3 regions of the Geodermatophilus sp. SYSU D00691 genome follow, and region 2 is predicted to be linked to each of the others. Evidence: predicted binding sites of a transcription regulator. Region 2 holds the regulator's gene; each other region holds the start of a gene.
What was found. Region 2 encodes LexA, which represses DNA repair genes until DNA is damaged. Its sites were predicted from a motif close to TCGAACANNTGTTCGA; they were not measured.

Region 1 (10,255 bases), on a different contig from region 2:
CAGGTCCGCGAGGTCCGGCCGGACGTCGTCTTCGTGACCAGCCCGAACAACCCGACCGGCACCGCGGTGGCGCTGGGGACGATCGCCGAGCTGTACGAGGCGACCGACGGCGTGCTCATCGTCGACGAGGCCTACGCCGAGTTCGCGCGGGCCGGCACGCCGTCGGCGCTGACCCTGCTGCCGGGCCGGCCGCGGCTGGTGGTCAGCCGGACGATGAGCAAGGCGTTCGGCATGGCCGGGCTGCGGCTGGGCTACCTCGCGGCCGACCCCGCCGTCGTCGACGCGATCCAGCTGGTGCGGCTGCCGTACCACCTGTCCTCGCTCACCCAGGCCGCCGCGCGGACGGCGCTGGCGCACACGCCGGCCCTGCTGGCGACCGTGGAGGCGGTCAAGGCCGAGCGCGACCGGATCGTCGCCGCCCTGCCCGGGCTCGGGCTGACCAGCGTGCCGAGCGACGCGAACTTCGTGCTGTTCGGCCGGTTCGCCGACGCGCACGCCGCCTGGCAGGCGCTGCTCGACCGCGACGTGCTGGTGCGCGACGTCGGCCTGCCGGGCTGGTTGCGGGTGACCGCCGGGACGCCGGAGGAGACCGACGCCTTCCTCACCGCGTTGGGTGAGGTCGCGCCGGCCCACCGGACCTCTCTGGGAGAATCCCCGGCATGACCCGCACCGCACGAATCGAACGGGCGACGAGCGAGACCAAGCTCGTCGTCGAGATCGACCTCGACGGCACCGGCGCCGGCGACATCAGCACGGGGGTCGGCTTCTACGACCACATGCTGAACTCGCTGGCCCGGCACAGCGGCATCGACATCACCGTCCGCGCCGATGGCGACCTGCACATCGACGCCCACCACACCGTGGAGGACGTCGCGATCGCGCTCGGCCAGGCGTTCGCCGAGGCGCTCGGCGACAAGAAGGGCATCACCCGCTACGGCGACGCGACGATCCCCATGGACGAGGTGCTCGTCCAGGCGGCGGTCGACCTCTCCGGCCGGCCCTACTTCGTGCACGCCGAGCCCGAGAACATGACGCCGATGATCGGGCCGGACTACCCGACGTCGCTCACCAAGCACGTCCTCGAGTCCTTCGCCTTCAACGCGCGGATCAGCCTGCACGTGCGCGTGCTCTACGCCGGCCGCGACGCCCACCACATCGTCGAGGGGCAGTTCAAGGCGCTCGCCCGGGCGCTGCGCGCCGCGGTCGCGCTCGACCCGCGCGTCGGTGGCATCCCGTCGACCAAGGGCGCGCTGTAGCCAGGTGGACTCCGGCGCCCTCCTGCTGGTCCTCGGCGGATTCCTGCTCGGTGCCTCCTGGAGCATCTGGAAGCTGAACACCGACGAGCGCCCCCGCAGCACGGCGCAGACCGTGTTCGCGGTGGTCGTCCTGGTCGCGGCCCTGCTGGCGACCGCCTCGGGCATCCTCCGCCTGGTGTGAACGAGGAGCGCTTCCTCGGGATCGTGCTGGCCGACCCGGTGGTGCGCGCCGTGCTCGACCGGGCGCCGGGCCTCGACGTCGACGACTGGTGGCTCACCGCCGGGGTGCTCTTCCAGGCGGTGTGGAACCACCTCACCGGCCGCCCGCCGGGGTACGGCGTCCGCGACGCCGACCTCTTCTACTTCGACGAGGACACGTCCTGGGACGCCGAGGACGCCGTCATCCGCCGGGGCGCGGACCTCTTCGCCGGCGCGCCGGTGCCGGTCGAGATCCGCAACGAGGCCCGGGTGCACCTCTGGTACGAGCAGCGGTTCGGGGTCCCGGCCCGCCCGCTCACCGGCTGCACCGACGCGATCGACTCGTTCGCCGCGGTCTGCTGCGCGTACGGCATCCGGGTGGACGGTGGGGTGCCCGAGGTCTACGCGCCCTTCGGTTACGCGGACCTCTTCGACCTGGTCGTCCGGCCCAACCTGCGCCTGGCGCCCCGGCACGTGTACGAGCAGAAGGCGGCCCGCTGGCAGGCGTGCTGGCCGGAGCTGACGGTCCTGCCCTGGGAGGACGCTGGCCCTCCGGCGTGATCGACCGCCGCGGGGCGCTCAGCCGGCGCGGGCGAGGTGGGGGTCGTCGGCGGGTGGGCGGATGACGTGGATCTCGGTGCCGTCGGGGCGGTGGGTGTGCCACCGGCCGGCGTCGTCGCGGTGGATGCGGAAGCCGTGGTGGACCTGGGTGTGGTGCCGTTCGCAGAGCAGCCCACTGTTGTCCAGGCTGGTCTCCCCGCCCAGCGCCCAGTGGATGACGTGGTGCACCTCGGACCACCAGTGCGGCGCGTCGCAGCCGGCAAAGACGCAGGTCTTGTCGCGGGCGATCACCGCCTTGCGCAGCGCGGGGGTGACCAGGCGGCGGGTGCGGCCCAGGTCGAGCGGTTCCCCGTGCGGGCCGAGCACGAGCCGGGTGAGGTCGGCGTCGCAGGCCGCCCACCGCGCCCGGGCGGCGGAGAGGACCGCGCCGAAGCCGGTGCGGGCGGCGCCCCGGCCGGTCGCCGGGTCGAGCAGGTCCTCCAGGTCGACGGTGACCGCCACCTGCGGCTTGACCGTGCGCAGCAGCGGCAGGGTGCCGCAGCCGAGGTGGAGGTCGGCCAGCTGGACCGTGGCGTCGGCCTGCCGCTGCGCCAGGCTGCGCGCGTCCCCGGCCGGCCGGTGCGCCTGGTCGATCGCGGTGATGGCGGCCTGGAACTTCTCCCCGCCGACGGCGTCCAGCTCGCCGCGGAAGAACACCCGGCCGTCGGCCCGCCGGGTGAAGATCAGCGACCGCTGCTCGGTCGGGTCGGGCTCGGGCCCGTCGGCGTCGAGCCGCTCGAGGAACGCGTGCACCAGCTCGTCGAGCTCGGCGTGCTTGTGCCCGACCGCAAAGGTGGTGAGTTCGGCGGCGATGCCGGCCAGGTCGCCGTCGGCCGCGGCGATCAGCCGCAGGTGCCGCGGCTTGGTGAGCTGCCCGATCACCGCCACCTGGTCGCCGGTCAGCGCCCCGGCCGCGTGCGCCGCCGCGACCGGGGGCAGCTGCTCCAACGCCCGGCCGTTGCGCACCACCTGGGAGGCGGCGGCCTTCGATAGCCGGCAGTGCCCGCGCAGCCAGGACTGGGCGGTGGCCATGCCGTCGCCGGCGAAGGCTCGCTTGCCGTCGGCGAGCCGCACCGTCCGGGCCAGCTCGGCGTCGATCCGGTTGCGCAGCGCGACCAGGTCGGCGGTGCGCTCCAGCAGGTCCCCGGCGGGCAGCGCGTGCAGCTCCTTGTCGGTCAACGGTTCCACCCCACGCCTCCCTCCGCACCCGAACGCCTGTACGAAAGGATACCGGTCACAGACGCCCGCCGCCTGCTGAATCCCCAGGTCAGCGCGTTGTCCACAGATCGTCGTCGGGGCTAGCGTGGCGGGCATGACCCAGGGATGGGCGCCGGGGAGCGTCCGCGTGGCGACGGTGAACCTCTTCGCGCGGCACGGAGACTGGGAGCGGCGCCGTCCCGCTCTCGCCGCGGCCCTGCGCGAACTCGATGCCGATGTGCTCACCCTGCAGGAGGCGGTCGTCGACGAGGACGGCGACACGGCCCGCGAGCTGCTCGGCGACGGTTACCACCTGGCTCACCAGCGGCAGGGGCTCGTCGGCGACGGCTCCCACCGCGGGTCCTCGGTCGCCAGCCGCTGGCCGCTCCGCGCCGTCCACGAGGTCGACCTGCACCTGACCGACCGCACCTGGGACTACAGCTGCGGCACCGTGCTCGTTGAGGTCGACAGCCCGGTCGGCCGGCTGGTGGTCGGCAGCCACGGCGCCTCGTGGGCGTGGTGGGCCGAGCGCGAGCGGGAGCTGCAGGCGGTGGCCGTCGCGCGGGCCGTCGACGAACTGGTGGCGGAGGAGCCGGCGCACGTCGTCCTCGGCGGCGACTTCAACGCCGAGCCGCACACCAGCAGCATGCGGTTCCTCACCGGGCGGACGTCGCTGGACGGGGTGTCCACCGCCTACCGCGACGCGTGGGAGAGCGTGCACGCCGAGGCGCCCGGGTGGACGTTCCACCCCCGCAACCCGCTGAGCGCGATCGACGAACCGCACCTGGACCGCGGGCGGCGGATCGACCACGTCCTCGTCCGGTGCGGCGACCACGGCCCGACGCTGCGCGTCCTCGACGCCGGCCTGGCCGTGCACGAGCCGGTCGGCGGCGTGCAGCCCAGCGACCACTACGGCGTGTTCGCCGACCTCGCACCGCGGACCACTGCGATGCCCGACACCTCCGCCGCCGGGAATCCCGCCGATCGCTGAACCGCTGGCACGTACCGTGGGCAGCGTGAAGAAGGTGGTCGTCCTCGACTATGGGTCGGGCAACCTGCGCAGCGCCGAGCGCGCGCTGGCGCGGGTGGGCGCCGACGTCACCGTCACCGCCGACGCGCAGGCCGCGCTGGACGCCGACGGCCTCGTCGTCCCCGGCGTGGGCGCCTTCGCCGCGTGCATGGACGGGCTGCGCGCCGTCGACGGGCCGCGGATCATCGGCCGCCGGCTGGCCGGCGGGCGCCCGGTGCTCGGCATCTGCGTCGGCATGCAGATCCTCTTCGAGCGCGGCGTCGAGCACGGCCACGACGCCGACGGCTGCGGCGAGTGGCCGGGCACCGTCGAACAGCTCAAGGCCCCCGTGCTGCCGCACATGGGCTGGAACACCGTCGAGGCGCCCGCGGGGACCGTCCTGTTCGACGGGCTGGCCGACCAGCGCTTCTACTTCGTGCACTCCTACGGCGTCCGCGACTTCCCGCTGGGCGCCGACGGGACGCCGAGCAGGATCAAGCCGCCGCTCGTCACGTGGGCCGAGCACGGCGACCGGTTCGTCGCCGGCGTCGAGAACGGCGCCCTCTCGGCCACCCAGTTCCACCCCGAGAAGAGCGGGGACGCCGGGGCGCAGCTGCTCACGAACTGGCTCGACACGCTGCGCTGACGCCGGACCGCAGCCCGACGTGCACCTAGGGTGACGCCGATCGCGTCCCGGCAACCCTGGAGGCACGCGTGGGGTCACCCACCGGACGGCGGCCCCTCGCCGGGCTCGTCGTCCTCGCGCTCCTGCTCGGGCTCGCCGCCTGGACGGTCGTCTCCCTGCAGCCGCCGGACCCCGCGCCGCGCGACGCCCCCGCCGAGCAGTTCAGCGCGGTGCGCGCGTTCGACCACGTGCAACGGCTCGGCGCGGAGAACCACGTGGCCGGCAGCGCCGCCGGTGCCGAGGTCGTCCGGTACCTGGTCGACACGCTGACCGGCCTCGGCCTCGACACCCGCGTGCAGAACTCCGTGGGGGCCTGGGAGTCCGACACCCACGGACTCGGGATGGCGACGGTCCGCAACGTGGTCGCCCTCCTACCGGGCAGCGACCCGACGGGGACGCTGTACCTCACCGCCCACCACGACTCCGCCGAGGCCAGCCTCGGCGCCAGCGACGACGGCGCCGGCGTCTCGGCGCTGCTGGAGTCGGTGCGCGCGCTGACCTCCGGCCCGCAGCTGCGCAACGACGTCGTCGTCGTCCTCACCGACTCCGAGGAGGCATGCCTGTGCGGCGCCGAGGCGTTCGTCGCCTCGCACCCGCTGGCCCGCGGCGGGGTGGTGCTCAACTTCGAGGCCCGCGGCACCGGCGGCCCGCCGATCACGTTCGAGACCTCGGTCGGCAACGCCGACCTGGCCGACGTGTACGCCGGCGCCGTCCCGGACCCGGTGGCCACCAGCTTCGCCGTCGAGGTCTACCGGGCGCTGCCCAACGACACCGACTTCAGCCCGTTCCTGGCCGACGGCGGCTACACCGGGATGAACACCGCCTTCATCGACGGCGCCGCCGCCTACCACGGCCCGCAGGACACCCCCGACCGGCAGGACCCCGCCAGCCTGCAGGGCCTCGGCGAGGTCGCCCTCGCGCTGACGCGCGACCTCGGCGACCGCGACCTCGGCACCCTCGCCGAGCCGGCCGACGGCGACGCCACCTACTTCCCGGTGCTCGGCGAACTGGTGCGCTACCCGGAGGCGCTGGTCTGGCCGCTGGCCGTCGCCGCGCTGGCCGCGGTCGCGCTGCTGCTGGCGGTCAACGCCCGGCGGGGGATCAGCCCGCTCGGCCGGACGGTCGCCGGAGCCGGGCTCGCCCTGCTGCCGCTGGCGCTGGCGCCGCTCGCCGTCCAGGCGCTGTGGACGCTGCTGACCGTCGTCCGGCCCGGCTACTCGTCGATGACGGACCCCTGGCGGCCCGGCTGGTACCGGGTCGCGACGGTCGCGCTGGTGCTGGCCGTGGTGCTCACCTGGTACGTCCTGCTGCGCCGCCGGGTCGGGGCGGCCGCCCTCGTCAGCGGCGGGCTCGTCTGGCTCGCCGTCGCCGGTGCGGTGCTGGCGGCCCTGGCGCCGGGCGGCTCGTACCTCGTCACGCTGCCCGCGCTCGCCGGCGCCCTGGCGGCGCTGGTCACCGCGCCGGCGCTGCGGCCGATCGCCGCGCTGGTCGCCGGGGTGGCCGCGGTCCTCGTCCTCGCGCCGACCGTGGCCCTGTTCCTGCCGGCGCTCGGCATGGCGCAGGCCGCGGTGCCGTCGGTGTTCACGACCATGGGCGCGCTCGTCCTGCTCCCGGCGTTCGAGCTGCTCCTCGGTGACGAGGGCCGCCGGCTGCGCACCGCGGCCGTGCCGCTCGTCGCCATCGTCGTCGCGGCGGCCTGCACCGCGACCGGGCTGGTCGTGGACCGCTTCGACGAGCGCCACCCCGTGCCCAGCCAGCTGGTCTACGTGCTCGACACCGCCACCGGGCAGGCGTGGTGGGCCTCGCCCGAGTCGGACCCCGGCGCGTACACCGACCTGTACATGGACGTCCGCCAGCCGCCGCCCGCCGAGTACCCCTACCTGCGCACGGAGGAGGACCTCTGGTCGGGGGAGGCCGAGGTGGCCGACCTGCCGGCGCCCGTCGTGGAGACCGTCGGCGACCGGGCCGACGGCACGCGCCGCGAGGTCACCCTGCGGGTGCTGCCGCAGCGCGACGGGGTGCGGTTCGTGACCCTCGACCTCGACGCCGGCGGCGGCACCGTGGTGGCCGCCCGGGCCGAGGGCCGCGCGGTGCCCGAGGGGTCGCTGGGGGAGTCGTCGCTGTGGCTGACCTTCCACGCCCTGCCCGCCGACGGCCTGGACGTCACGGTCACCGTCGAGGGCGCCGGCCCGCTCTCCCTGCGGGTCGTCGACGGCAGCAACGGGCTCGACGGGCTGCCCGGCCACACCCCGCGGCCGCCCGGCGTGGACGCCGCCGGCGAGCACAGCTCCGACCTGGTGATGGTCGCGGCCACCGTGCCGCTCGGCTGACCACCCTCCGCGCCGAGATCGCGCGATCTCGGCCGCTCAGCGCCGCTGGTGCGCCGAGATCGCGCGTTCTCGGCGGGGGCGGCCGACCGCCTACTGCAGCGGGAACGGCGACTGCAGCCACCACGGGCCGTCGACCACCTCGACGCGGGCCACCCACTTCACCCACCAGAACCCGCGCCGGCCGGGCGCCACGAGCCGCACGGGCGCCCCGTGGCCCGCCGAGAGCGGCTCGCCGGCCACCGAGGTGGCCAGCAGCAGCGAGCCGGCGTCGGTGAGCGGCAGCCGGCGCCGGTAGCCGGTCACCGAGACGACGTCGACGCTGCCGCCGTCGGGCAGGTCGCCGACGACGTCGGCCAGCAGCCGGTCCAGCCGCACGCCACCCCAGTCCTGGACGGCGTACCAGCCGCCGGTGCAGTCGAGGACGGCGCGCACCTCGTCGCCGCGGTCGAGGTCGCGCACCGGCAGCCGCACCCGCCGGTCGCCGCGGACGACGACGAGCTCACCGGCCTCGTCGTCCGGCACGGTGTCGCCGACCCACTGGGTCACCGGCATCGCGGCCGGGTCGAACGACCCGCGCTCGTGCGAGCCGGTGGCCCGCCGGTCGGCCCCCGGCGCCCCGGTCAGCCGCAGCAGCCCCTCACCGGCGCCCCACAGCGCGGCCGCGCCCAGCCCCAGCGCGCCGGCCTGCAGCAGCTCGCGGCGGCGCAGGTCGGCGGTGCGGAACCGCTGCCGCCGTCCCCACACGTGCACGAGCAGCACCGGCAGCAGGCAGAGGGCCGCCCCGACGTGGATCTGCAGGGCGTAGATCCCGGCCAGCGCGGGCCACGGGCCGGTCACCCCGGCCGAGTGCAACACGCCGCTGACCACGGTCAGGACGACGAGGAACGCCAGGAACAGCGCCGTCCCCGGCGCCCGCCGCTCGCGCGGCAGCCGCCACGCCCGCCGGACGACGACGGACTTCCACGGCACGAGCAGCAGCAGCCCGAGCCCGGCGGCGCCGTGGACGGCGACGACCACCGCCGCCGGCGCCGTCGTCCCCACCCCGTAGGCGAGCACCCCGGACGCCGCCGCGACGACCAGCAGGACGAGCAGCCCCAGGTTGGTGCGCCGCCCGGCGCGGCGGGGGAGGCGGAGGACCACCCGCGCAGTGTGCGCTCACCAGCCGCCGCGGTGGCGGCGCTGGCGCAGCAGCAGGAACCCGAGCAGCAGCGGCAGCACCGGCGGGACGCCGGCGGCGATCGCGGCCACCGACCACAGCGCGACGAGCACGAGCAGCAGCTGGACGACGGCCGGCTGCCCCCACGCGGCGGCTGCCGGGCGGCGGCGGACCGGGGCCTGCTCCGCCGCGGGTGGCGGGTCCTCGGGCAGGTCGGCCGTCAGCGGCGGCAGCTCGTCGAGGTGGACCGCCGCGTAGGCGCGGGTCACCCGCTCGTCGAACTCGGGCACCGTCAGCCGGCCCTCGCCGAGGTGGCGGCCGAGCCGCTCGACGACCCGGGACCGGTCGGCGTCCCCGGCCCGCATCCGCGGGACCTCCGGCTGATTCGGTGAGATGGCTCCACCCATGACGGGGCAACGCGCCGGAGCGGTCACCAGTGCCCGCGGTGGACCACCTCGTCGAGGCCGCGCCGTCCCCGGCGCAGCGACGGCGAGCGGCGGTCGTCGCCGCCCGGGTAGCCGACCGACACGCAGCCGACCGGGCGGTACCCCGCGGGCACGCCGAAGGCCTCGCGGAATGCCGGGATCCGCTCGGGCGGGATGCCGAAGAAGCAGGCGCCGAGGCCCTCGTCGACGGCGGTGAGCAGCACCAGCAGGGCGGCCATGCCGGTGTCGACGTCCCAGTAGGGCACCGGCCAGCGGGCCTCGTCGCGGTCGGTCCAGCCCTTGTCGGGCTCGGCGTAGCGGTCGAGGTAGGCGTCCTTGTGCGACAGCGGGACGACGAGCAGCGGCGCGCGGCGCATGCGGGTGAGCCAGGCGTCGGGCGCCCCGGGGCCGGTGGTCGCCGTCCAGAACCGCTCGCGCTCCCCGGGCGACTCGAGGACAAGGAACGCCCAGCCCTGGCTGAACCCGGCCGAGGGCGCCCGGATCGCGTGCTCGAGCAGCCGCTCGCGGACCTCCGGCGGCACCGGCCGGTCGGGGTCGTAGTCGCGGACCATGCGCCTGCGGCGCACCACCTCGGCGAACTCCACGCGGTCACCCTGCCAGGCCGCCCGGAGCCGCCTCCTACCCTTGTCGCCGTGCCGAAGCTGCAGCTGCTCCCCGCCGTCGACGTCGCCGACGGCCAGGCCGTCCGCCTGGTCCAGGGCGAGGCCGGGAGCGAGACCTCGTACGGCGACCCCCTCGAGGCGGCGCTGACCTGGCAGCGCGACGGCGCCGAGTGGGTGCACCTGGTCGACCTCGACGCCGCGTTCGGCCGGGGCAGCAACCGCGAGCTGCTGGCCCGCGTGGTGGGCGAGCTCGACGTCGACGTCGAGCTCTCCGGCGGCATCCGCGACGACGACTCGCTGGCCGCCGCGCTGGCCACCGGCTGCCGCCGGGTCAACCTCGGCACGGCGGCGCTGGAGTCGCCCGAGTGGTGCGCGCGGGCGATCGCCGAGCACGGCGACCGGATCGCCGTCGGGCTCGACGTGCGCGGCACCCGCCTGGCGGCGCGCGGCTGGACCCGCGAGGGCGGCGAGCTCTACGAGACCCTCGCCCGGCTCGACGCCGAGGGCTGCGCCCGCTACGTGGTCACCGACATCACCAAGGACGGCACCCTGCGCGGGCCCAACCTCGAGCTGCTGCGCGAGGTCTGCGCCGCCACCGACCGGCCGGTGATCGCCTCCGGCGGGGTCAGCTCGCTCGAGGACATCCGCGCGCTGGCCGGGCTGGCCGCCGTCGGCGTGGAGGGCGCGATCGTGGGCAAGGCGCTGTACGCCGGGGCGTTCACGCTGCCGGAGGCGCTGGCGGTGGCGTCGTCGTGACGGTCATCCGGTTCGGCTCG
Region 2 (10,255 bases):
ACTTGACCAGCGAGAAGTCCGGCTCGATGCCGGTCGTGTCGCAGTCCATCATGAAGCCGATGGTGCCGGTGGGGGCGAGCACCGAGGCCTGGGCGTTGCGCCAGCCGTTCTCGCCGCCGATCGCCAGGCACTCCTGCCACTCGGCGGTGGCCGCCTTGAGCACGTCGGCGTCGTCGGCGCCGACCGGGCGGATGGCGTCGTTGGCCGCGGCGTGCTTGCGCATCACCCGGGCGTGCGCGTCGGCGTTGCGGGCGTAGCCGTCGTACGCGCCGACGATGCCGGCCAGCTCGGCGGAGCGCCGGTAGGCGGTGCCGGTCATCAGCGAGGTGATCGCCGCGGCCAGGGTCTGGCCACCGCGCGAGTCGTACGCGTGGCCGGTGGCCATGAGCAGCGCGCCGAGGTTGGCGTAGCCGATGCCCAGCTGGCGGTAGGCCCGCGTCGTCTCACCGATCGGCTCGGTCGGGAAGTCGGCGAAGCAGATGGAGATGTCCATCGCCGTGATGACCAGCTCGACGGCCTTGACGAAGCGCTTGCTGTCGAAGGTCCCGTCGTCCTGCAGGAACTTCATCAGGTTCAGCGACGCCAGGTTGCACGAGCTGTTGTCGAGGCTCATGTACTCCGAGCACGGGTTGGACGCGTTGATCCGGCCGGTCTCGGGGTTGGTGTGCCAGTCGTTGATCGTGTCGTCGTACTGGATGCCCGGGTCGGCGCACTCCCAGGCGGCCTGGGTGACCTTGCGGAACAGCGCCTTGGCGTCGACGGTCTCGATGACCGAGCCGTCGAGGCGCCCGCGCAGCCCGAACTCGGCGCCCTCCTCGACCGCGCGCATGAACTCGTCGGAGACGCGGACGGAGTTGTTGGCGTTCTGGTACTGGACGCTGGTGATGTCCTTGCCGCCGAGGTCCATGTCGTACCCGGCGTCGCGCAGCGCGCGGATCTTGTCCTCCTCGCGCGCCTTGGTCTCGATGAACTCCTCGATGTCGGGGTGGTCGATGTCGAGGACGACCATCTTGGCCGCACGGCGGGTGGCGCCACCGGACTTGATGGTCCCGGCGGAGGCGTCGGCGCCGCGCATGAAGCTGACCGGACCGGAGGCGGTGCCGCCGGAGGAGAGCAGCTCCTTGGAGGAGCGGATGCGGGAGAGGTTCAGGCCGGCGCCCGAGCCGCCCTTGAAGATCAGCCCCTCCTCCCGGTACCAGTTCAGGATCGAGTCCATCGTGTCGTCGACGGCGAGGATGAAGCAGGCGCTGACCTGCTGCGGGGCGCTCGTGCCGACGTTGAACCAGACGGGGCTGTTGAAGCTGAAGTACTGGTGCAGCAGCATCCAGGTCAGCTCGTGCTCGAAGATCTCGGCGTCGCCCTCGGTGGCGAAGTAGCCGTGCTCGCGACCGGCGGCGCCGTAGGTCAGGACGACGCGGTCGATGAGCTGGCGCAGGCTGCTCTCCCGCTGCGGGGTCCCCACCGCGCCGCGGAAGTACTTCGTCGTGACGATGTTCGTCGCGTTGATGCTCCACTCGGCGGGGAACTCCACGCCGCGCTGCTCGAAGTTGATCGAGCCGTCACGCCAGTTGGTCATGACGACGTCGCGGCGTTCCCACGTCACCTCGTCGTAGGGGTGCACGCCGGCGGTGGTGAAGACCCGCTTGACCTTCAGGCCCTTCCCCCGGGCAGGCGCCTTGCCCCCGCGGCGGACGCGGGCGGAGGACAGGCGGTCGTCGGTCTCGGTCATGGCTTGGAGCTCTCCCTTGGTGCGGCTGCGGCTGGGGAAGCGCCGCGATCGGTGGTGCCCTGACAGGTGTGTAGCGGGTGGTGCTGACAGTTCTCGCTGGTCGTGGCCGGTTTCCGGCGGCGGTGCCGGAGGGTCGCCGGCTGGGGCTAGGTGCGCCCGCGGCGGCGGATCGGCGGCCCCTCGGGCGGCAGACCCGGCAGCGGCGGGGTGCCGCCGGGCAGGTGGCGCGCCCGCAGCTCGGTGATCTCCTTCTCGAAGTCGTCGAGGGAGTCGAACGCGCGGTAGACGCTGGCGAAGCGGAGGTAGGCCACCTCGTCGAGCTCCCGCAGCGGGCGCAGGATCGCCAGGCCGACCTCCTGGCTCGGCACCTCGGCCGCGCCGGTCGCCCGGATGGCGTCCTCCACCTGCTGGGCGAGCTGCTGCAGCTGCGCCTCGTCGACCGGCCGCCCCTGGCAGGCGCGGCGGACGCCGGCGACGACCTTGCTGCGGTTGAACGGCTCGCTCACCCCGCTGCGCTTGACGACGGCGAGCACCGCCTCCTCGACGGTGGTGAACCGGCGCCCGCAGGCGGGGCAGGAACGACGGCGCCGGGTGGTCGCGCCCTCGTCCGCCTCGCGCGAGTCGATGACCCGGCTGTCGGGGTTGTGGCAGAACGGGCACCGCACGGTGATCGACCCCCTCCCGCGGCTCGCCCAGGCCCTCCGCCCGGACCGGTCCTGTGGACTCTCCTGGGGACATCCGGTGGATGTCCCGGGGAGAACCTGAGGATCGGGTGTGGACGGTCTTACAGACCTGTAACTACTAGATGTGGGGGAACCCTAGGCCGGGCTCCACTACATGTGCAAGACGACCCGCGAGAGTTCTGTTCCACCGAGACTCGGCCGTGACCAGCCGCAACAACGCGGCGCAGGAGTCACACGACACGCCGCGCGACGCGCCCGCCGCGTTGTGCCCGGTGCGGTAGGGGCGCATCCTGCGTGACCCGCCACGGGCGGCCCGGGGGCACACCGAGCGGACCCCGGAGGGACGCCGGTACCGCGGATCGGGCCCGTCAGACGCCGGTGAGGGTGTCGTCCCGGTGCGCGGCACGCGGCCGTGGCGCGGACCCGCCGCGCCCGACGCCGTCCAGGCGCATCGGCCGCGTGTACAGGTCCGGCTCGGGCGAGGGGACCACCTCGGGGAGCCGCGGAGCGGGCACGCGCACCGGCTCCTCGATCACCGCGGCCAGCACGCCGGTGTCCGCGGCGCGGTGCCGGCCCGACCCCGACGGGGAAGCCGGCGCCCGGTGCCGACCGACGGGCACGGCCACACCGACCGCCGGGAACTCGGCCGTCTCACCCACGACGCGCGAGTCGGCGCGACGGCGCCGGCCGGCGGGGTGGCTCGCCCGGCTGGCGGCGTCGTCCCGGACCGCCGGGAACCCGCGGGTGGCGGCCAGGTCGGACACGGCGCCGGCGCGCGCGGCGCCCGGCGCCGCGGGACGGCCCCGACGGGCGGGGCCGGTGGCGGAGACGTCGGTCAGGCGCATGCTGCGCGTCGCGGCCATGTCCTCCCCGACGGCCTCGGTGGCGGTCGCGACCGCGTTCACGGCCGGCGCGGGCGCCACGGTCAGGTGGCGCTCCGGCAGGCGCAGGCAGTCGAGGCCGGTCCACACCGACTCCTCGACGCCGCCCACGGCGAGCCGCACCCACACCTGGCACCCGCCCTCGGCGTCGTGGCGCCAGCCGAGCAGCGAACCGGGCAGCCACTCGCCCGCCGAGTAGACCTCGACGGCCTGGGGTGAACTGGTGAACACCGCTGCACGACTCTCGATGGCGCCTGGCACGCGACGACCGTATGCGCCGGAGTCAGTACACAGCGTGAAGCTACGGGTACTGAGGGTTGACGAAGTCGGCACCTCGATCTTGTCGGTGTCCTTGCGGCACCCGCTCGGCTCGGAGGTGGCGCCCGGCCGGTCGGCGCTCACGGCAGTTCGAGGACCTGCCCCGGCACCAGCTCGGTGCCGTCGAGGTGGTTGACCCGCTGCAGCGCGTCGACGACGGCGCGGACGTCCTCGTCGCCGGCCACCGCGCCGGCGATGGACCACAGCGTGTCCCCCGGCTGGACCACGACCCGGCTCTCCCCCACCAGCTGCAGCCCGTCCTCGCCGCCGCCGGTGACCAGCGGACCCAGCCAGGAGCCCACCGCCACCCCGGCACCCAGGGCCAGCGCGACCGCCATCCGCCGGGCGCGCCGGGTCAACCGGAGCGGGGCCGGCTCCGGGCGCGTCGCAGCGGCCCGCGGGGGAGCGGTGCAGCCACCGCCCCGCACGGGCCGCACCGGGGCGGCCGGACCCGTGGCGGGGACCTGCCCGCCCGGCGCGGGCCGGCGGGGCCGGGGGGCCGGCGGGGTCGCGGCCGGCGCCCTCCCGGCCCCGGCACGCGGCGCGGACTGCGGCGCCCTGGCCGGCCGCGCCACCTCGGGCGGGCAGGCGACGGAGCGCAGCGACGGGCGCCAGGGCGCCTGCACCGACTCGTCGAACTCCAGCACGGCCTGCTGCACGCTTCCCACGGCCACTCCTCCCGGATGTTGCGGATCCCCGACGTTCCCGAACAGGTGTTCGAATCGAACGTCCGTGCGATGTCTACCGGAGGCCGCCGACAGAAGCGACCCGACACGGCCTGGCTTCGAACGTGTGTTTGATAGTTCGCGTCGACAGCGCTACCGTCTGCTACCGACGACGACGGACGCGCGGGACGGCTGCACCGGCCCGGCGGGCGAGGAGGAGACGTGGCGAGCACGAGGGGGACGTCGGGCGGACGCCGGGCACCCGGCGACGGCGGCACGGGCACCCGGCGCCGCGCCGCGGGCGCCGGCGAGCCGGCCGGGGCGACCGGGACCGCGACGGAGGAGCGGACCGCGGCCGTGCGCGCCTTCCCCGACCGCGGCGAGGCCGGCGACGGGCTCACCCAGCGGCAGCGCCGCGTCCTGGAGGTCATCCGCGACTCCGTCGAGCGGCGCGGCTACCCGCCCTCGGTGCGCGAGATCGGCGAGGCGGTCGGGCTGTCGTCGGCCTCCTCCGTGGCGCACCAGCTCTCGGTGCTGCAGAAGAAGGGCTGGCTGCGCCGCGACCCCAACCGCCCCCGCGCCCTCGACGTGCGGCTGCCCGGCGAGCAGTCCCTGCCGGCCGCGGCGGCCACCGGCAACGACGACACCGCCGTGCCGGCACCCACCTACGTCCCCCTCGTCGGCCGGATCGCCGCCGGCGGCCCGGTGCTCGCCGAGCAGGCCGTGGAGGACGTCTTCCCGCTGCCGCGCGAGCTCGTCGGCGACGGCACGCTGTTCATGCTCAAGGTCGCCGGTGACTCCATGGTCGAGGCCGCGATCTGCGACGGCGACTGGGTCGTCGTGCGCCAGCAGCCCACGGCCGAGAACGGCGAGATCGTCGCGGCCATGATCGACGGCGAGGCCACGGTCAAGACCTACAAGCGCCGCGACGGGCACGTGTGGCTGCTGCCGCACAACCCGGCGTACGAGCCCATCCCGGGTGACGACGCGACGATCCTCGGCCGGGTCGTCACCGTCCTGCGCCGGGTCTGACCGCTCGGCGGGGCTAGTCCCCGCTCCACCGGAGTCGCCGGAACAGGCTGCCCACGCCGACCACCAGCGTGGCGACCGCGGCGGCGACCAGAGCGGCGGTGAACGTGGGCGGCCCCCCGGCGGGGTCGCCCGTGACCGCCGCCGACGCCGCGGCGGCCACCGGCTCGAGCTGGGCCGTGGTCGGCACGACGGTCACGTCCCCCGGCAGGCCCTCACCGGCGACGACGAGCTGGCGGTCGTCCGCGCTGAAGCTGATCGCCTCGCCCTGCGGCGCGGGCGGCAGCGGCACGCGCACCGGCTCCCCGGCCAGCGCGCCGGGCACGTCCGACCCGCTCAGCGGCCAGACGTAGGCGTCGGTGTAGGTGCGCAGCGCCAGCAGGCGGCCGTCCCGCGACACCGCTCCCCCGGTCGCCATGAGCTGACCGGCACGGCCGACCGGGCCGCCCTCGGTGCCGGTCAGCGTGAAGGTCACGGTGCCCACCCGCTCCAGCGCCACGGTCCCGCCGTCGGCCGGCGGCGCGGTGGGCCGGTAGAGCCCGCTGGCGCCGAGCACCTCCTTGGTGACGAGGTACGGCGTCCCGTCCGGGGCGAGCAGCAGCGACTCCGCGTCGTGCGGCCCGTCGGGATAGGTCAGCCGGTACACGCCGGTGGTCCCGTCCGGGCGCAGCGCCAGCACGGCCACGGAGGGCCGCTCCAGCCGGTTGTCGCCGATGTCGGCCACCCAGACGGTGCCGTCGGCGCCGACCGCGAGGTCCTCGGGGTCGTAGGGGTCCACCGCACCGGTCCGGACCTCCACCACCGCGCAGGCGGTGTCGAGGACGACGACGGAGAGCTGCTGGCCGCCGTCGTCGAGGGCCACCATGCGGTCGCCCACGACCACCAGGCCCGAGAGCTCGGCCAGCCGGGGGTCGGTCACCTGGCACAGCGTCTGCGGTGCGGCGGTGTCGGTGGCCGCCTGCGGCGTCTCGGCGGGGGCGGCCGCGGCCGGGACGGCGGCGCCGAGCACGAGCGCGCCGGCGAACGCGCCGGCCCTCAGCAGGCGCGCGGGCACGCCACTACGCGGGCCGGCCGTCTCTGGCACGAACCCAGCGTGACAGAACCGTCGCGTCGAGTGCATGCACCACGCCCAGCAGCAGGATGCCCACGGCCGCCCCGACGACGGCGTCGGTGACCCAGTGGAAGTCCAGGGACACCATCGCCACGGCGGTGGCGACCGGTCCGAGGACCGAGAGCCACCGCAGCGCGCGCTGGACGGGCGCCGGCAGGCCGAACTCCACGGCCTGCCACCGGGCGACGCCCCACATGAGGACGGCGTTGGCCACGTGGCCGGACGGGTACGACTCGCCGTCCCGGTGGAAGAACGACCCCGGGTAGGCCGGCGCGGTCCGGCCGGTGCCGTACTTGAAGCTGTAGACGACCGCGGTGAGCAGGAAGAGCGCGACCAGCACGCGCAGCAGCGGCAGCAGCGTGCGCCGCGTCCAGCACGTGTAGCCGACCAGCACGGCGAGCATGAGCAGGATGAAGCCGCGGCCGCCGAGCTGCGTCACCGCCCAGACCGGCCAGTAGGCGGCGGAGTCGCGCAGCCCCCAGGAGCTGACGACCTCGGAGACCCGCAGGTCCATCCACTCCAGCCAGCCGCGGCTGAGCAGGTCGACCGTCACCGCCGTCGTCACGACGGCGGCGACGCCGAGCAGCCACCACGGCGGCCGGCCGACCGAGACCACCCGCACGGGCTGCGGCGGCGAGCCGGGGTCGGCGGACACGTCCCCGGGCCTCCGCCGCACCGCGCCGCTCGTCACGGCCTCACGGTACCGGGCCGTGATCCGTTCGTGACCTGCATCGACCCGTACGGGTGCCGTGTGCCGCTCAGGCGATCGGCGTCGCGAACTCCTCGAGGACGCCGGCGAGGGCGCCGTCGACCCGCGCGGTCAGCCGTGTGCCGCCGGCCTCGTGCTGCTCCGACAGGACCTCGCCGTCGCGGTGCACCCGGGCCACGAGGTCGCCGCGGCCGTAGGGCACCAGCACCTCGACGTCGACGTCCGGGTGCGGCAGCCGCCCCGCGATCTCGTCGCGGAGCCGGTCGAGGCCCACCCCGGTCCGGGCGGAGACCCACACGGCCCCGGGCAGCGCCTGGCGCAGGGCCAGGACGTCGTCCTCGGTCATCGCGTCGACCTTGTTGACCACGATGAGCTCCGGCACCGCGGAGGCGTCGATCTCCGACAGCACGGTGTGCACGGCGTTGATCTGGCCCAGCGGGTCGGGGTCGGAGCCGTCGACCACGTGCACGAGCAGGTCGGCGGCCGCGACCTCCTCCAGCGTCGAGCGGAAGGCGTCGACGAGCTGGTGCGGCAGGTGGCGGACGAAGCCGACGGTGTCGGTCAGCGTGTACTCACGGCCGTCGGCGGTCTCGGCCCGGCGGACCGTCGGGTCGAGGGTGGCGAACAGCGCGTTCTCGACCAGCACCCCGGCGCCGGTCAGCCGGTTGAGCAGGCTGGACTTGCCGGCGTTGGTGTAGCCCGCGATGGCGACGCTGGGGACGGCGTTGCGGCCCCGGTTGGCCCGCTGCGTGGCGCGCGCGGTCGACATGCCGGCTATCTCGCGGCGCAGCTTGCTCATCCGCGCGCGGATCCGCCGCCGGTCGGTCTCGATCTTGGTCTCGCCGGGGCCGCGGGTACCGATGCCGCCACCGCCGGCGACCCGGCCACCGGCCTGCCGGGACATCGACTCACCCCAGCCGCGCAGCCGCGGCAGCATGTACTGCATCTGCGCGAGCTCGACCTGGGCCTTGCCCTCCCGGCTCGTGGCGTGCTGGGCGAAGATGTCGAGGATCAGCGCGGTCCGGTCGACCACCTTGACCTTGAGGATCTTCTCCAGGGCGTTGAGCTGGCCGGGGGTCAGCTCGCCGTCGCAGATCACGGTGTCGGCGCCGGTGGCCGAGACGATGTCGCGGATCTCGGCGGCCTTGCCCGAGCCGACGTAGGTGCCGGCGTCGGGGGTGGAGCGGCGCTGGCTGACCGCCTCGAGCACGTGGGAGCCGGCGGTCTCGGCCAGGGCGGCCAGTTCGGCGAGGGAGCGGTCGGCGTCGGCCGCCGTCCCCTCGGTCCAGACCCCGACCAGCACGACGCGCTCGAGGCGCAGCCGGCGGTACTCGACCTCGGTGACGTCGGTGAGCTCGGTCGACAGCCCGGCGACGCGGCGGAGCGCGCTGCGCTCCTCGAGGGCGTAGGAGCCGGCGCTGTCGTCCGGCTCGTCGACGAGGGGGAGTTCGGAAGCGGTCGTCATCGGTTCCAGCGTGACACGGGGGTCCGACGCGGGCACCTGAGTTTGTGCGGGAGATGTCATCGCCGGGTACAACGCATCACGCCTCCGGGTGCATCCCGAGGTACAGCGACCACTTCTCGCCCTCCGGGTCGACCGGCCGGCGGGCGTACTCGTCGAGCAGGGCGTGCAGCCGGCGGCGGAACTGCGCGAGGTCCTCGGCCGACAGCCGCAGGCCGAGGCGGCTGCTCTGCAGCCGCTGCTCCCCCACCTCGGCCACCTCCTCGAGGAAGGCGGCGAGGATCGGGTCGTGCGCCGGGGGCGGCCGGTCGTCGACGTCCATGAGCCAGCTCTTGCCCGTGGCCCGGTAGGGCACCTCCCGAGAGCCGCGGGTGCCCCGGCGGACGGGCTCCGCGGCGAGGAAGCCCGTGTCGACCAGCGTGCGCACGTGGTGCAGCACCGTCGCCGGGTTGCGGCCCAGGCGCTCGGCGATCTCCTTGTTGGTGAGCGCCTCGGCGCGGCACAGCCGCAGGATGCGCAGCCGGACGGCGGAGGCGAGGGCCCGGTACTCGGCGTCGGTGGCCCGCCGCTTCTCCCCGCGGATGAGGGGTGGGCCGGGCTCGGTCACGGGCCGAGCCTAGGCGACACGCCGCTGACTGATTGACTTCTCCCAATCAGTCGACGCAGGCTGCTCGCCGTGAGCACCCCGGAGAGCCTGTGGCGGCACCGCGACTTCCGCCGGCTGTGGGCGGCGGAGACGGTCAGCCAGGTCGGCACCCAGATCACGCTGGTGGCGCTGCCGGTCCTGGCCGTCACCCTCCTCGACGCCACCCCGCTGGAGATGGGGGTGCTCACCGCGCTGGAGACGGCGGCGTTCCTCGTGATCGGCCTGCCGGCCGGCGCCTGGGTGGACCGGTGGCGGCGCAAGCGGGTGCTCGTCGTCAACGACCTGGTCCGCGCGGTCGCGCTGGCGACCCTGCCGCTCGCCTGGTGGCTCGACGTGCTGTCCCTGGCGCAGCTGTTCGTCGTCGCGGCGGTCACCGGTGTGGCGACGGTCTTCTTCGACGTCGCCTACCAGAGCTACCTGCCCACGCTGGTCGCGCCGGACCAGATCGTCGACGGCAACGGCAAGCTGGAGAGCAGCCGCGCCGTCGCCCACGTGGCCGGCCCGGGCGTCACCGGCGTGCTGCTCCGCGTGCTCGGCGCCCCGGTGCTGATCCTCGTCGACGCGGTGTCGTTCCTGGTCTCGGCGCTGTTCCTCGGCCGGATCCGGCACGTCGACACGGTTCCCGACCGCGCCGCCCGCCGGCCGCTGCGGGTCGAGATCGCCGAGGGGCTCCGCTTCGTCGTCGGCCACCCGCTGCTGCGCCGGATCGTGGCCTGCACCGGCACGTCCAACCTGTTCTCGGCGATGAGCACCGCGCTGCTGGTCCTCTTCGCGATCCGGACCCTCGGGCTGGAGGAGAGCGAGCTCGGGTTCGTCTTCTCCGCCGGGGCCGTCGGCGGGCTGCTCGGGGCGTTCACCGGCGCCCGGTTCGCCCGCCTGGTGGGCGAGGGCCGGGCGATCCCGCTGTCCTCGCTGCTGCTGCTGCCCTTCGCGGCGCTCACCCCGCTGGCCGGGGGGGGGGGGGGGGGGGGGGGGGGGGGGGGGGGGGGGGGGGGGGGGGGGGGGGGGGGGGGGGGGGCGGG
Region 3 (10,255 bases), on a different contig from region 2:
CGGTCGCCGAGCAGATGGCCGCTCCCGGCCGGTACACCGAGCAGGCCATCGCCGGGGCCGCGGCGTCCCACGGGTCGCGGCCGGTCATGGTGCGCCCGGTGCTGGTGCACCCCACCGGCTTCCGCATGTCGCCCTACGCCGACATCAAGCCGGCCGGTGAGGACACCAAGGTCGCCGCCCGCCGCGCCGCCGCACCGCGCAAGCTCTGGCACTCCAGCCCCGGCAGCTCGGGCCACTGAGCGTCACCGCGGGGTGGGCCGGCCGAGCGATGAGTTCCGGGCGGCCCGGCGGTTCTCACTGGGGACGGACCCCGCACGAGAGGACGCGACCATGCCCAGGACCGTGATCTGCCTGTGGTTCGACACCGAGGCCGAGGAGGCGGCGCAGTTCTACACGTCGGTCTGGCCCGACGCCGAGCTGCTCGGCACCGTCCGCTACGGCGCCGAGGACCCCCAGCGCGAGGGCCAGGCCCTGACCGTGAGCTTCCGCCTCGGCGACACCGAGTACGTGGGCCTCAACGGCGGCCCCCAGGGCTGGTCCTTCGACGAGTCCATCTCCTTCCAGATCCTGTGCGCCGACCAGGACGAGGTCGACCACTACTGGACCCGCCTGACCGACGGCGGCGAGGAGGCGCCCTGCGGCTGGCTCAAGGACCGCTTCGGCGTCTCCTGGCAGGTCGTGCCGATCCGCCTGATCGAGCTGCAGAACGACCCCGATCCCGAGCGCCGGCAGCGCGCCGTCCAGGCGATGTTCACGATGAAGAAGATCGACATCGCCGAGCTGGAGCGTGCCGCCGACGCGGTGCGCGCGTAGCGGCGCCACTAGGCTCGGCCGGGTGCCGCCTGCCCCTGCCTCGCCCGCCGCGGAGCAGCTGTCCGCCCGCACCGCGGCCGTCTGGGCCGCCCTCGACCCGGTCGTCCGCGCCGGCACGCCGCTGCGCGTCCTCGACGTCGGCGGCGGCAGCGGCATGTTCGCCGTCCCGCTGGCCCAGCTCGGCCACGAGGTCACCGTCGTCGACCCCAGCGCCGACGCCCTGGCCACCCTGGGCCGCCGCGCCGGCACGGCCGGCGTCGGTGCCCGGGTCCGGGCCATGCAGGGGGACGGCGACCTGCTGCACGAGGTGCTGCCGGCGGCCGGGGGCGCGGGCGGGTTCGACCTCGCGCTGTGCCACTCCGTGCTCGAGGTGGTCGACGATCCGGCGGTCACGCTGCGCGAGATCGCCGGTGTGCTGCGGCCCGGCGGCCAGGTGAGCGTGGCGACGGTCAACCGCGCCGGCGCCGTCCTGGCCCGCGCCCTCTCCGGGCACCCGGTCGAGGCCCTGGCCCTGGTGGAGGACCGCGATCCCGCCCCCACCCGCGCCCGGCCGGCCCGGCGCCGGTTCGGCCCCGACGAGCTGCTCGCCCTGGTCGAGGGGGCGGGGCTGCGGGCGACGACGTGGCGCGGGGTCTCGGTGGTCGCCGACCTGCTCGACGCGGCCTCCGGCGCCGACCCGGCGAACGTGCGGGCGCTGGAGCTGGCGCTGGCCGAGACCTCGCCCTACCGCGACGTCGCCACCGGCCTGCACGTGCTCGCCACCCGGCCGTGAGCGCTCTCCCGCAGGACCTGGTCCGCCCGCGCTACGGCACGGCCACCCTCGCCGACGTCCTGCCCGGCGCCGCGGTGGCGGTCGGCGTGCCGGTCGAGCGCGGCGACCTGCCCGCCGACCCGCTCGGCCTCACCGCGGTGCTCGGCGGCGCCCGCCGGGTCCTCGTGCTGCTCGTCGACGGGCTCGGCGCCGACCTGGTGCGCGCGCACGCGGGCCTCGCCCCGACCCTGGCCGCGCTCGCCGCCCCGGTCGGCGACCTGCAGGCGCCCTGCCCGAGCACGACCCCGGTCAGCCTCACCACCCTGGGCACCGGCCTGCCGCCCGGCAGCCACGGCGTGCTGGGGTTCGTCACCGACGTGCCCGGCGAGAACCGGCTGCTCAACCACACCCAGTGGACCGACGACCCCGACCCGCTGGCCTGGCAGGCCCGGCGCACGGTGTTCGAGCAGGCCTGGGACGCCGGTGTCGCGGTCACCGCCGTCGGCCCCTACGCCTACCGCGGCTCTGGGTTGTCCGAGGCCGCCTACCGGGGCGCCGACTACGCGGGCGTGGTCAGCCCGGGCGACCTCACGGCGGTCGCCCTGCAGGCCCTGCGCGCGGCGCCGCGGGCGCTGGTCTACGCCTACATCCCCGAGCTCGACCTCACCGGCCACGTCCGCGGCGTCGACTCCGACAGCTGGCGCGCGCAGCTGGCGATCGTCGACCGGGTGGTGGAGCAGCTGGTCGCCGGCCTGCCCGACGACGCGGCGCTGCTGGTCACCGCCGACCACGGGATGCTCGACGTCCCGGCCGACACCCGCCTGGACGTCGACGACGAGCCCGAGCTGCTCGACGGCGTCCGCGTGCTGGCCGGTGAGCCGCGCGCCCGCTACGTGCACGCCCTGCCCGGCGCGGACGCCGACCTGCTCGACCGCTGGCGCGGCGTCCTCGGCCCCCGCGCCTGGGTGACCGGCCGCGACGAGGCCATCGCCAGCGGCGTCTTCGGCCCGGTCGACGCGGTCGTGGCCGCGCGGGTCGGCGACGTCGTCGCCCTGGCCCGCGGCAGCTGGGCGATCACCTCGAGCCGGTTCGAGCCGGGGCCCAGCCGGCTGGCGGCCTACCACGGGTCGCTCACCGCGACCGAGCTCGCGATCCCGCTGCTGCTCGCCCGCGGCGCCGCGCTCTAGACCAGCGCCTCCAGCCGCCAGGTGCGCACGTGCGCCGGGTGCCGCGCCGAGCAGGTCAGCAGCGCCGCGTGCTCCGACGGGCGGCTCTCCACCGTGGCCGCGAGCGGGCCGTCGGGGCCGGCCAGCGTCACGGTGAACCGCTCGACCTCCGCGCCGGCCGGCGTGAGGTGCCGGACGCCCAGCGGTCGCAGGTCGTCGACGCCCAGCAGCCCCCGCTCCTCGCGCACGAGGTGCTGCGCCGCCTGCGCCGGGACCGCGAACCCGGCGCGGCCCCGCAGCCAGGGCAGCGCCACCCGCCCGGCGGCGTGCGCCGCGACCAGCTCGGCGCCGTCCCCGGGCACCTGCCCGTAGTAGTAGCCGTGGGGGAGGACGACGACGTTCGCGGCGAACCGGTCGCCGCCGAGGTGGCTGCACTCCCAGACGTCGGCCGGGCCGGGCGCCGGCAGGCTGCGGGCCAGCGGCCGCCCGCGCACGGCGCAGCAGGCGTCGTGCCCGCCGTGGGTGCAGACCAGGTAGACCGGGCCGCGCGCCGGCTCGCCGACCGAGCCGTCCCACGGCGCCTCGAGCAGGTCGGCGTCGCTGGACCGGACCGACCACCACAGGCCCTCCCGGCCGGGGCGGGAGTCGACGTAGGCCCACCGCCGGCCGGAGTCGGTCAGCCGGTCGCCGGGGCGGCGGACCAGGAGCAGGCGCACGTTCTCCGCGCGGGACCGGCGGGCCAGCAGTGGTGCCACGGCCGGGTCGAACCGCGACTGGGCCAGCGCGTCGCGCCCCCACGGCCCGGGCTGCTCGACGAGCACCCAGCGCTGGGCCAGCGAGGCGGTGGCCACCATGAGGTCGCCGCGCGCCAGGGCCTGCACCGAGCAGCGCGACGGGTCGAGCCGCCCCGCCGGGCGCGTCCTGCCGGGGGAGGCGGTCACGCCGTCCCGGCTGGGTCCGGCACGGTGGCGACCCCCTCGGTGACCAGGCGGCGGGCGAGCGTCACCTGGTCGTCGGCGGGGAGGCCGGGCAGGTCGCCGACCTTGAGCTCCCCGACGGCCAGCAGCTCGGCCAGGGCGGGGGCGGTGGCGGCGGGCAGCTCGTGGGTGCGCCGGCCGGCGACCAGCGTCACGCGGTCGTCGGTGACGGGGCGCAGCTGCACCCGCAGCCGGCGCCGCAACCGCAGCACGGTGTCGGTGCCGAGCGCCGCGGCCGCCGCGGACTGGGCCAGGGGGGCGACCGGTTCGGGCCGGACCTGCGCCCAGGTCCGCGCCCGCAGCCGGTCGGCGACCTCCTCGGGGTCGACCCGGCCGAGCCAGTCGCGCAGGCCGGCGATCACCGCGGCGACGTCGTCGGCCACGGAGGCCGGTGCGGCCAGGTCCAGCCCCAGCGGCAGCGAGCGGCGCAGCTCGGGGTCGTCGGCGGCGAGCGTGCGGACCAGGTCGAGCGTCGACTCCGCGGCGGCCCAGCGGGTCACGGGGTGCACGCCGATGGTGAGGTGGCCGCTGATCGCGCCGAGCGCCTCGGCGGAGTGGAGGTAGCCGCGGGGCAGGTACAGGGCGTCGCCCGGCCGCAGCACGGTGTCGACGACGGGCTCGCGCTCGGCGGCGGCGGCCACGGCGGCCGAGCGGTCCTGCCAGGGCTGGGTGCGCAGCGGGTCGGTGAGCACCGGCTCGTGGATGCGCCAGTGCTTCTCGCCGGCGAACTGCAGCACGAAGACGTCGTGGACGTCGTAGTGCGGGCTGAAGCCGCGCGAGGACGGCGGCGTGACGTAGGCGTTGACCTGCGTGGGGTGGCCGAGGTCGGCGGCCAGCTGGTCGGCGAACTCGATCAGCGGCGGCCACAGCCGGTGCAGGCCCTGCAGGACGACGGTGCTGCCCTCGGCGAACAGCCGCAGCACCGCGTCGGAGGTGACCTGGTCGGCCACCTCGGCGCCGGCGCCGCCGGAGCCGGTGAACCGCTTGGGGTCGACGACGGCGCCGTCCTTGGCGATCCGGAGGAACGGGGTGCGCAACCCGCGGCGGGTGAGCAGCTCGTCGACCGCGTCGAGGGTCAGCAGGTCGGCGAAGGACTCACCGGTCTCTTCGGCGCGGGCCAGGAGCGGCCGGCGGGCCCAGTGGTCGCGGGCGAAGTCCTCGGGATCGGTGTGCGTGCACCGCCACAGGGCCGGACGGGACGACGGTCCCGTCCGGCCCCGCGTGGTGAGGTCCTCGCTCACGCGCCGCCGTCGGCCCCACCGTCGGCCCCGCCGTCGGCACCGCCGTCGGCACCGCCGTCAGCCCCGCCGTCGGCACCGCCGTCGGCACCGCCGTTGGCCCCACCGTCGGCCCCACCGTCGGCGCCGCCGTCAGCCCCGCCGTCGGCGCCGCCATCGGCCCCGCCATCGGCACCGCCATCGGCACCGCCGTCAGCGCCGCCGTCGTGCACCCCGGGGGTGCCGGAGGCACCGCCGTCGGCCGGACCCTCCGTGCTGGTCATGTCGTCGTCGTCGAGCGCCACTGGCTCCTCCGCTCCTGACTCGGGGCGACCTCGGGTGGGCACCCCTCCGGCGCTCTTCCTACCGCAGTCGATCACGGCGCACACCTGAAAGGTCGTGCACCACGGAACGCCCCGCGCGCGCCGTCCGGGCGGTGCCCCGGTTGCCCGCTACGCTGCCCGGGTATCGAACACGTGTTCGAGCTGGGAGGAGGGGTCGTCATGCCGTCGCCGGGCCGCGCCGAGGGGTGCACCGTCCTGCACGTCGACATGGACGCCTTCTTCGCCAGCGTCGAGGTGCGGCGGCACCCGGAGCTCGCCGGCACGCCGGTCATCGTCGGGGGTGCGGGCAACCGGGGGGTGGTCACCTCGGCCACCTACGAGGCGCGGCGCTTCGGCGTGCACGCCGCCATGCCCACGGCCCGGGCGCTGCGGCTGTGCCCGACGGCCACCGTCCTGCCCGGTGACATGGCCCTCTACGCCGAGGTGTCGCGGTCGGTCATGGCGCTGTTCCGGTCGATCACCCCGCTGGTCGAGCCGCTCTCGCTGGACGAGGCGTTCCTCGACGTCGCCGGCGCCGGCCGGCGGCTGGGCGACGCGGCCGAGATCGGCGAGTACATCCGCGCCCGCGTCTACGACGAGCAGGGGATCACCTGCTCGGTCGGGGTGGCGCCCACGAAGTTCGTGGCCAAGCTGGCCTCCACCTCCGCCAAGCCCGACGGGCTGCTCGTCGTCCGCCCGGCCGAGGTCATGGACTTCCTGCACCCGCTGCCGGTCGGCGCGCTGTGGGGCGTGGGCCCGAAGACCGAGGAGCAGCTGCTGCGGCTCGGGCTGCGCACCGTCGGCGACCTCGCGCACGTGCCGGCGCGCACCCTGCAGCGGGCGGTCGGCCCGGCGGCCGGGTCGCACCTGCACGAGCTGGCGTGGGGCCGCGACCCCCGCCGCGTCGTCCCCGACGAGCCGGAGCGCTCCACCGGGGCGGAGGAGACCTTCGCCACCGACGTCGACGACCCGGCGGTGATCCACCGGGAGCTGCTGCGGCTGGCCGAGCGCACCGCCGGGCGGCTGCGCTCGCACGGGGCGCTGGCCCGCACGGTGAGCATCAAGGTGCGCTTCGCCGACTTCGCCACGATCACCCGCAGCCGCACCCTCGCCGTCCCGACCGACGTCGGGCAGGAGCTCTACGACACCGCGCGCGCCCTCTTCGACGCCCTCGGCCTGGACCGCGCGCGCATCCGGCTGGTGGGGGTGCGCGCGGAGCGGCTGGTCGACGCCGACTCCGCACCGCGGCAGCTCGAGCTCGGGGCCCGCGAGCACGGCCGGCGCGAGGCCGAGCTGGCCGCCGACCGGGCCGCCCGCCGGTTCGGGGCCGGGGTGGTGCGCCCCGCCACGCTGCTGCACCGCGACCGGTGGGCCCGCGGGGAGGGGGAGGGCGGCCTCGCCGCGAGCCGGGCGATCCCGCGTCCCGAGCGGGCCCGGCGCGGGACGGCGGCCACCGACCAGGGCCCGCCGGCCGCTCCGGCGACGGCCGGGGGGCACCCGGGGGAGTGATCTCCGCAGGAACCCGGCGGGTCGCCGCAGACTCGCCTTTCGCACCCTGCGATCGGCTCGTATCCTCGGGGGCACGCCGGCCGGACGTGCCGGCGGTCTTGGCTTGGGCCCACTGGAGGTCGACGTGCCGCTCTCCGAGCACGAACAGAGATTGCTGGAGCAGATCGAGCGCGCCCTCGTCGACGACGATCCGAAGTTCGCCTCCTCGGTCCGCAGCGGTGACCGCCGCGTCAAGGCGCGCCGCAAGCTGCAGCTGGGTGCGCTGCTGGTGCTCGTCGGCCTGGCCGGCCTGATCGGCGGCGCCGTCGCCGGTTCGGTGTGGCTGGGGGTCGCCGGCTTCCTCGTGATGTTCGGCGGTGCCGCGCTCGGCGTCCTCAACTACAAGTCCGCCACCGGTGCCGTCGAGGCCGGCGCTCCGGGTGCCGCGGGTCCGCGCGGTGCGACCGGCCGCAAGGGCCGTCCGCGCAAGCAGCCGTTGAAGAACCGCCTCGAGGAGCGCTTCCGCCGCCGCTACGACCAGTAGCCCCCGCACGACGCCGACCGGCCGCCGTCCCCCCGGGACGGCGGCCGTTCGCATCTCCCGAGCCGCTCATCCGCGGCGTGTGCTCGCCACCCCCACGGTGTGCGGCGCGGGTCGCGACCACACCGCGCGGGTCACGGGCGCCGTCCTCCCTCACCGCAACGGCTCCTCCCTCACATCCCACCGTGGGGGAGGAGGCGCCACGATCAGCTCAGCTGATCCCAGCCTCGCCTCACCCGCGGCGCGGGTGGCGACCCCACCGCGCGGGTCGCCGCCGCTGGTACCGGCGGGCGGCCTCAGGCGGGGCGGGGTCGGCGGCGGAGCAGCGCCGTGAGCCGGCGGCCCAGCGTCTCGACGGCCCGCCGCCCGGCGCCGGTCATCAGCGACGCCGGCCACAGCAGGGCCACCAGCCGGGCCCGGCGCGGCGTCGCCCGCACCAGCCCCCGCCGGGCGGTGCGCAGCGCCCCGGCCAGCCCGGGATCGGCCGCCGCACCCGGCCGCGCGTAGCTCGCCGCCTCCTCGGCCAGCGCCAGCCGGCGCAGCGCGTCGACGGCGGCGGCCTCGTCGGCGGAGTCCGGCCGGCGCACCGCGGCCCCCGTTCCGGCGGTCCCGGTGACCACCGCGGCCAGCTGCCGGGCGGTCTGCCGCGGCGTGCGCGCGGCGTGCAGGCCCACCCCGAGGTCGCGCGCGGAGGCGGCCAGCTCGTCCCACAGCGCGGCGGCGCTGCCGTCGGCCAGCCGCCGGCGCCGCTGCACGGCCCGCGCGAGCGCCGGACCGGCCAGCAGCGCGAGGACCAGCACCGCCCCGCCCGCACCGAGCAGGACCGGGCGCAGCCACGGCACCGTCTGCTCCTGCGGCAGGTCGAGCGGCACGAACTGGTCGTCGCGGTCGATCTCGACGGTGGCACCGGCGGTGGCCGAGGCGGTCGGCGCCGAGGGCTCGGCGGCCGGCTCGCCCTCCTCGGGGGCGTCGCCGCGCGGTGCCCACGGGAGCTCGACCCGGCGCTCGGTGGCGATCGGCGTCGGGTCGAACGGCACCCAGCCCAGGTCGGCGAAGAAGACCTCGACCCAGGCGTGCGCGTCGTCGCTGGTGACCAGCCGCGTCCCGTCGGGCTGCCGGTCGCCCGGCGTGTAGCCCAGCGCCACGCGGGCGGGCACGCCGGCCGCGCGGACCATGACCGCCATCGCGCCGGCGTACTGCTCGCAGTAGCCGCGCCGCAGCCGCAGGAAGTCGGCGAGGTCGTCGCCGGTCGTCCCGGGCGCGGTCGACAGGCTGTAGACGAAGCCGTTGGCCCGGTCGGTGAGGAACGAGTGGATCGCCCGCACCCGCGCGTAGGGCGTCGCCGCGTCGGCGGTCAGCTCCCGGACCAGGTCCACCACCGTCGGGTCGAGCTGCGGCAGCTCGGTGTAGCGCGCCTGGAGCGTCGAGGAGCCGGCCAGCGCCGGGGAGGTCTCCAGCGCGTCCACGCCCGGCTGCGGCTGGGCGGCGCGCACGTCGTAGGTCACGCCGGCGGTGGTCACGTCGCGGCCGAAGACCGTGCCGGTGGTGGGGTCGAAGCGCCAGTCGTCGTCGCCGTCGCCGGTGACGTCGACCTCCTGCGGCGAGGTGAGCACCGGCAGGAAGCGGTCGGCGTGGCCGAGCGCGGTGATCGTCGCCGAGACCGGCCGGCTCTGCTCGCGGTCGGGCACCGGGGCCAGCTGGTCGTCGTCGGCGATGGAGGTCTCGCCGTCGAGGTTGGACAGCGTCCAGCCGTCCTGCCCGTCGTAGAAGTCCAGCGACACCGCCCGCAGGTAGCCGGGGTCGTCGACGGTGGCGTCGACCCGCAGCAGGTCGATCGCCTCGGGCAGGGTCAGCTGCCCCTGCATCGCGGCGACCGGGTCGAGCGAGGTGCCCGTGGCGCTGCTGTCCCCGGCGCCGCCGCCCAGCCCGGTGGTGAAGGAGTTCTCGGCGAGGGTCGGCACCACGGCGCCGAGCACCAGCCCCGCCACCAGGGCGAGCACCCCGGTGCGCAGGGCCAGCAGCGTGCCGGTGCCCAGCGGCGCCCGGCGGCCCGATCGTCCGCCGCGGGCCAGCCGCCGGCTCTGGTCGGCCCACAGCAGCAGCGCCAGACCGGCGGCCGGGGCGGCGACGGCGGTGAGCCCGATCCCGCCGGTGATCGTGGCCACCGGCACGCAGTAGAGGACCAGCAGCCCGAGGCCGGCCAGCGCGGGCTGCCGCCCGGCGACGGCGACCAGGTCGACCGCGATCGCCACCAGGCCGACCAGGACGACGGTCAGCGCCAGCAGGCCGCGCAGCGGCAGCGCCGGGGTGGCCTGCTCGCGCAGCTCGGCGGAGCCGTCGGCGAGCACCCGCAGCAGGTCGGCGACGGCGGCCGGCGTGGGGACGACGCCGAACAGGGCCTCCGCCGGCGCGTAGAGCGAGACGAGCAGGCAGACGATGAGTGCGATCTGGCCGATCGGCACCAGCGGCACGGCCAGCGCACCGAGGCGCGGCGGCACCGGCCGGTCGCCCGAGACCCGCGCCCACAGCGCCGGTCCCGCGCTGCGCAGCAGCAGCCCACCGGCGAGGACGACGACGACGGTGGCCAGCACCGGGCCGAGCCAGGCCCGGCCGGCGAACACCGGCGTGAGCGCGAAGGCGCCGAGCAGCGTCGCGGCGGCCGCGGCCACTGCCGAGGTGACGTCCCGCCGGTTCACGCCGGCACCCCCACGCCGCCGACCACCGGGACGGCGCCGGCGTCGGGGCCGGTCAGCTCCGCCCACACCTGCTCGACCGCGACGTCGGCCCGCGCGATCGCGACCCGCCAGCCGGCGGCGCGCAGCAGCGTGGCGGCGTCGTCGCGCTGCTGGTCGAGCTCGGCCCGCGCGGTGGCCGCGGGGGAGCGGCGGCCCCGCATGAGCCCGGCGTCGGCCCAGCTGCCGATGTCGGCGAGGACGGCGAAGTCGGTGGACGGCCCCGAGCGCGCGCGGACCAGGTCGG

Region 1: a site for LexA is predicted at 3,262-3,277, ahead of ACI797_RS14890 (DUF222 domain-containing protein). Genes of this name have one in related genera too.
Region 3: a site for LexA is predicted at 5,393-5,408, ahead of dinB (DNA polymerase IV). Genes of this name have one in related genera too.

Annotation. Positions count from the first base shown of each region.
Region 1 covers NZ_JBJGYZ010000019.1:1,350-11,604, reverse strand. The annotation lists gene ACI797_RS14910 (histidinol-phosphate transaminase) at 1-663, shown strand, start outside; gene hisB (imidazoleglycerol-phosphate dehydratase HisB) at 660-1,256, shown strand; gene ACI797_RS14900 (hypothetical protein) at 1,261-1,437, shown strand; gene ACI797_RS14895 (nucleotidyltransferase family protein) at 1,434-2,015, shown strand; gene ACI797_RS14890 (DUF222 domain-containing protein) at 2,034-3,242, opposite strand; gene ACI797_RS14885 (endonuclease/exonuclease/phosphatase family protein) at 3,367-4,242, shown strand; gene hisH (imidazole glycerol phosphate synthase subunit HisH) at 4,268-4,906, shown strand; gene ACI797_RS14875 (M28 family peptidase) at 4,975-7,275, shown strand; gene ACI797_RS14870 (molybdopterin-dependent oxidoreductase) at 7,366-8,415, opposite strand; gene ACI797_RS14865 (DUF1707 SHOCT-like domain-containing protein) at 8,431-8,796, opposite strand; gene ACI797_RS14860 (nitroreductase family protein) at 8,862-9,461, opposite strand; gene priA (bifunctional 1-(5-phosphoribosyl)-5-((5-phosphoribosylamino)methylideneamino)imidazole-4-carboxamide isomerase/phosphoribosylanthranilate isomerase PriA) at 9,510-10,235, shown strand; gene ACI797_RS14850 (RidA family protein) at 10,232-10,255, shown strand, end outside.
Region 2 covers NZ_JBJGYZ010000038.1:45,543-55,797, forward strand. The annotation lists gene ACI797_RS23060 (vitamin B12-dependent ribonucleotide reductase) at 1-1,729, opposite strand, end outside; gene nrdR (transcriptional regulator NrdR) at 1,876-2,394, opposite strand; gene ACI797_RS23070 (hypothetical protein) at 2,781-3,554, opposite strand; gene ACI797_RS23075 (LysM peptidoglycan-binding domain-containing protein) at 3,692-4,279, opposite strand; gene lexA (transcriptional repressor LexA) at 4,499-5,308, shown strand; gene ACI797_RS23085 (hypothetical protein) at 5,322-6,359, opposite strand; gene ACI797_RS23090 (phosphatase PAP2 family protein) at 6,364-7,107, opposite strand; gene hflX (GTPase HflX) at 7,175-8,590, opposite strand; gene ACI797_RS23100 (ArsR/SmtB family transcription factor) at 8,667-9,194, opposite strand; partial or broken gene ACI797_RS23105 (MFS transporter) at 9,264-10,255, shown strand, end outside.
Region 3 covers NZ_JBJGYZ010000019.1:68,241-78,495, reverse strand. The annotation lists gene ACI797_RS15225 (DNA polymerase III subunit alpha) at 1-239, shown strand, start outside; gene ACI797_RS15220 (VOC family protein) at 331-813, shown strand; gene ACI797_RS15215 (class I SAM-dependent methyltransferase) at 836-1,585, shown strand; gene ACI797_RS15210 (alkaline phosphatase family protein) at 1,582-2,751, shown strand; gene ACI797_RS15205 (sucrase ferredoxin) at 2,748-3,671, opposite strand; gene ACI797_RS15200 (cupin domain-containing protein) at 3,668-4,948, opposite strand; gene ACI797_RS15195 (BatC protein) at 4,945-5,229, opposite strand; gene dinB (DNA polymerase IV) at 5,428-6,756, shown strand; gene ACI797_RS15185 (DUF3040 domain-containing protein) at 6,881-7,279, shown strand; gene ACI797_RS15180 (transglutaminaseTgpA domain-containing protein) at 7,573-9,972, opposite strand; gene ACI797_RS15175 (DUF58 domain-containing protein) at 9,969-10,255, opposite strand, start outside.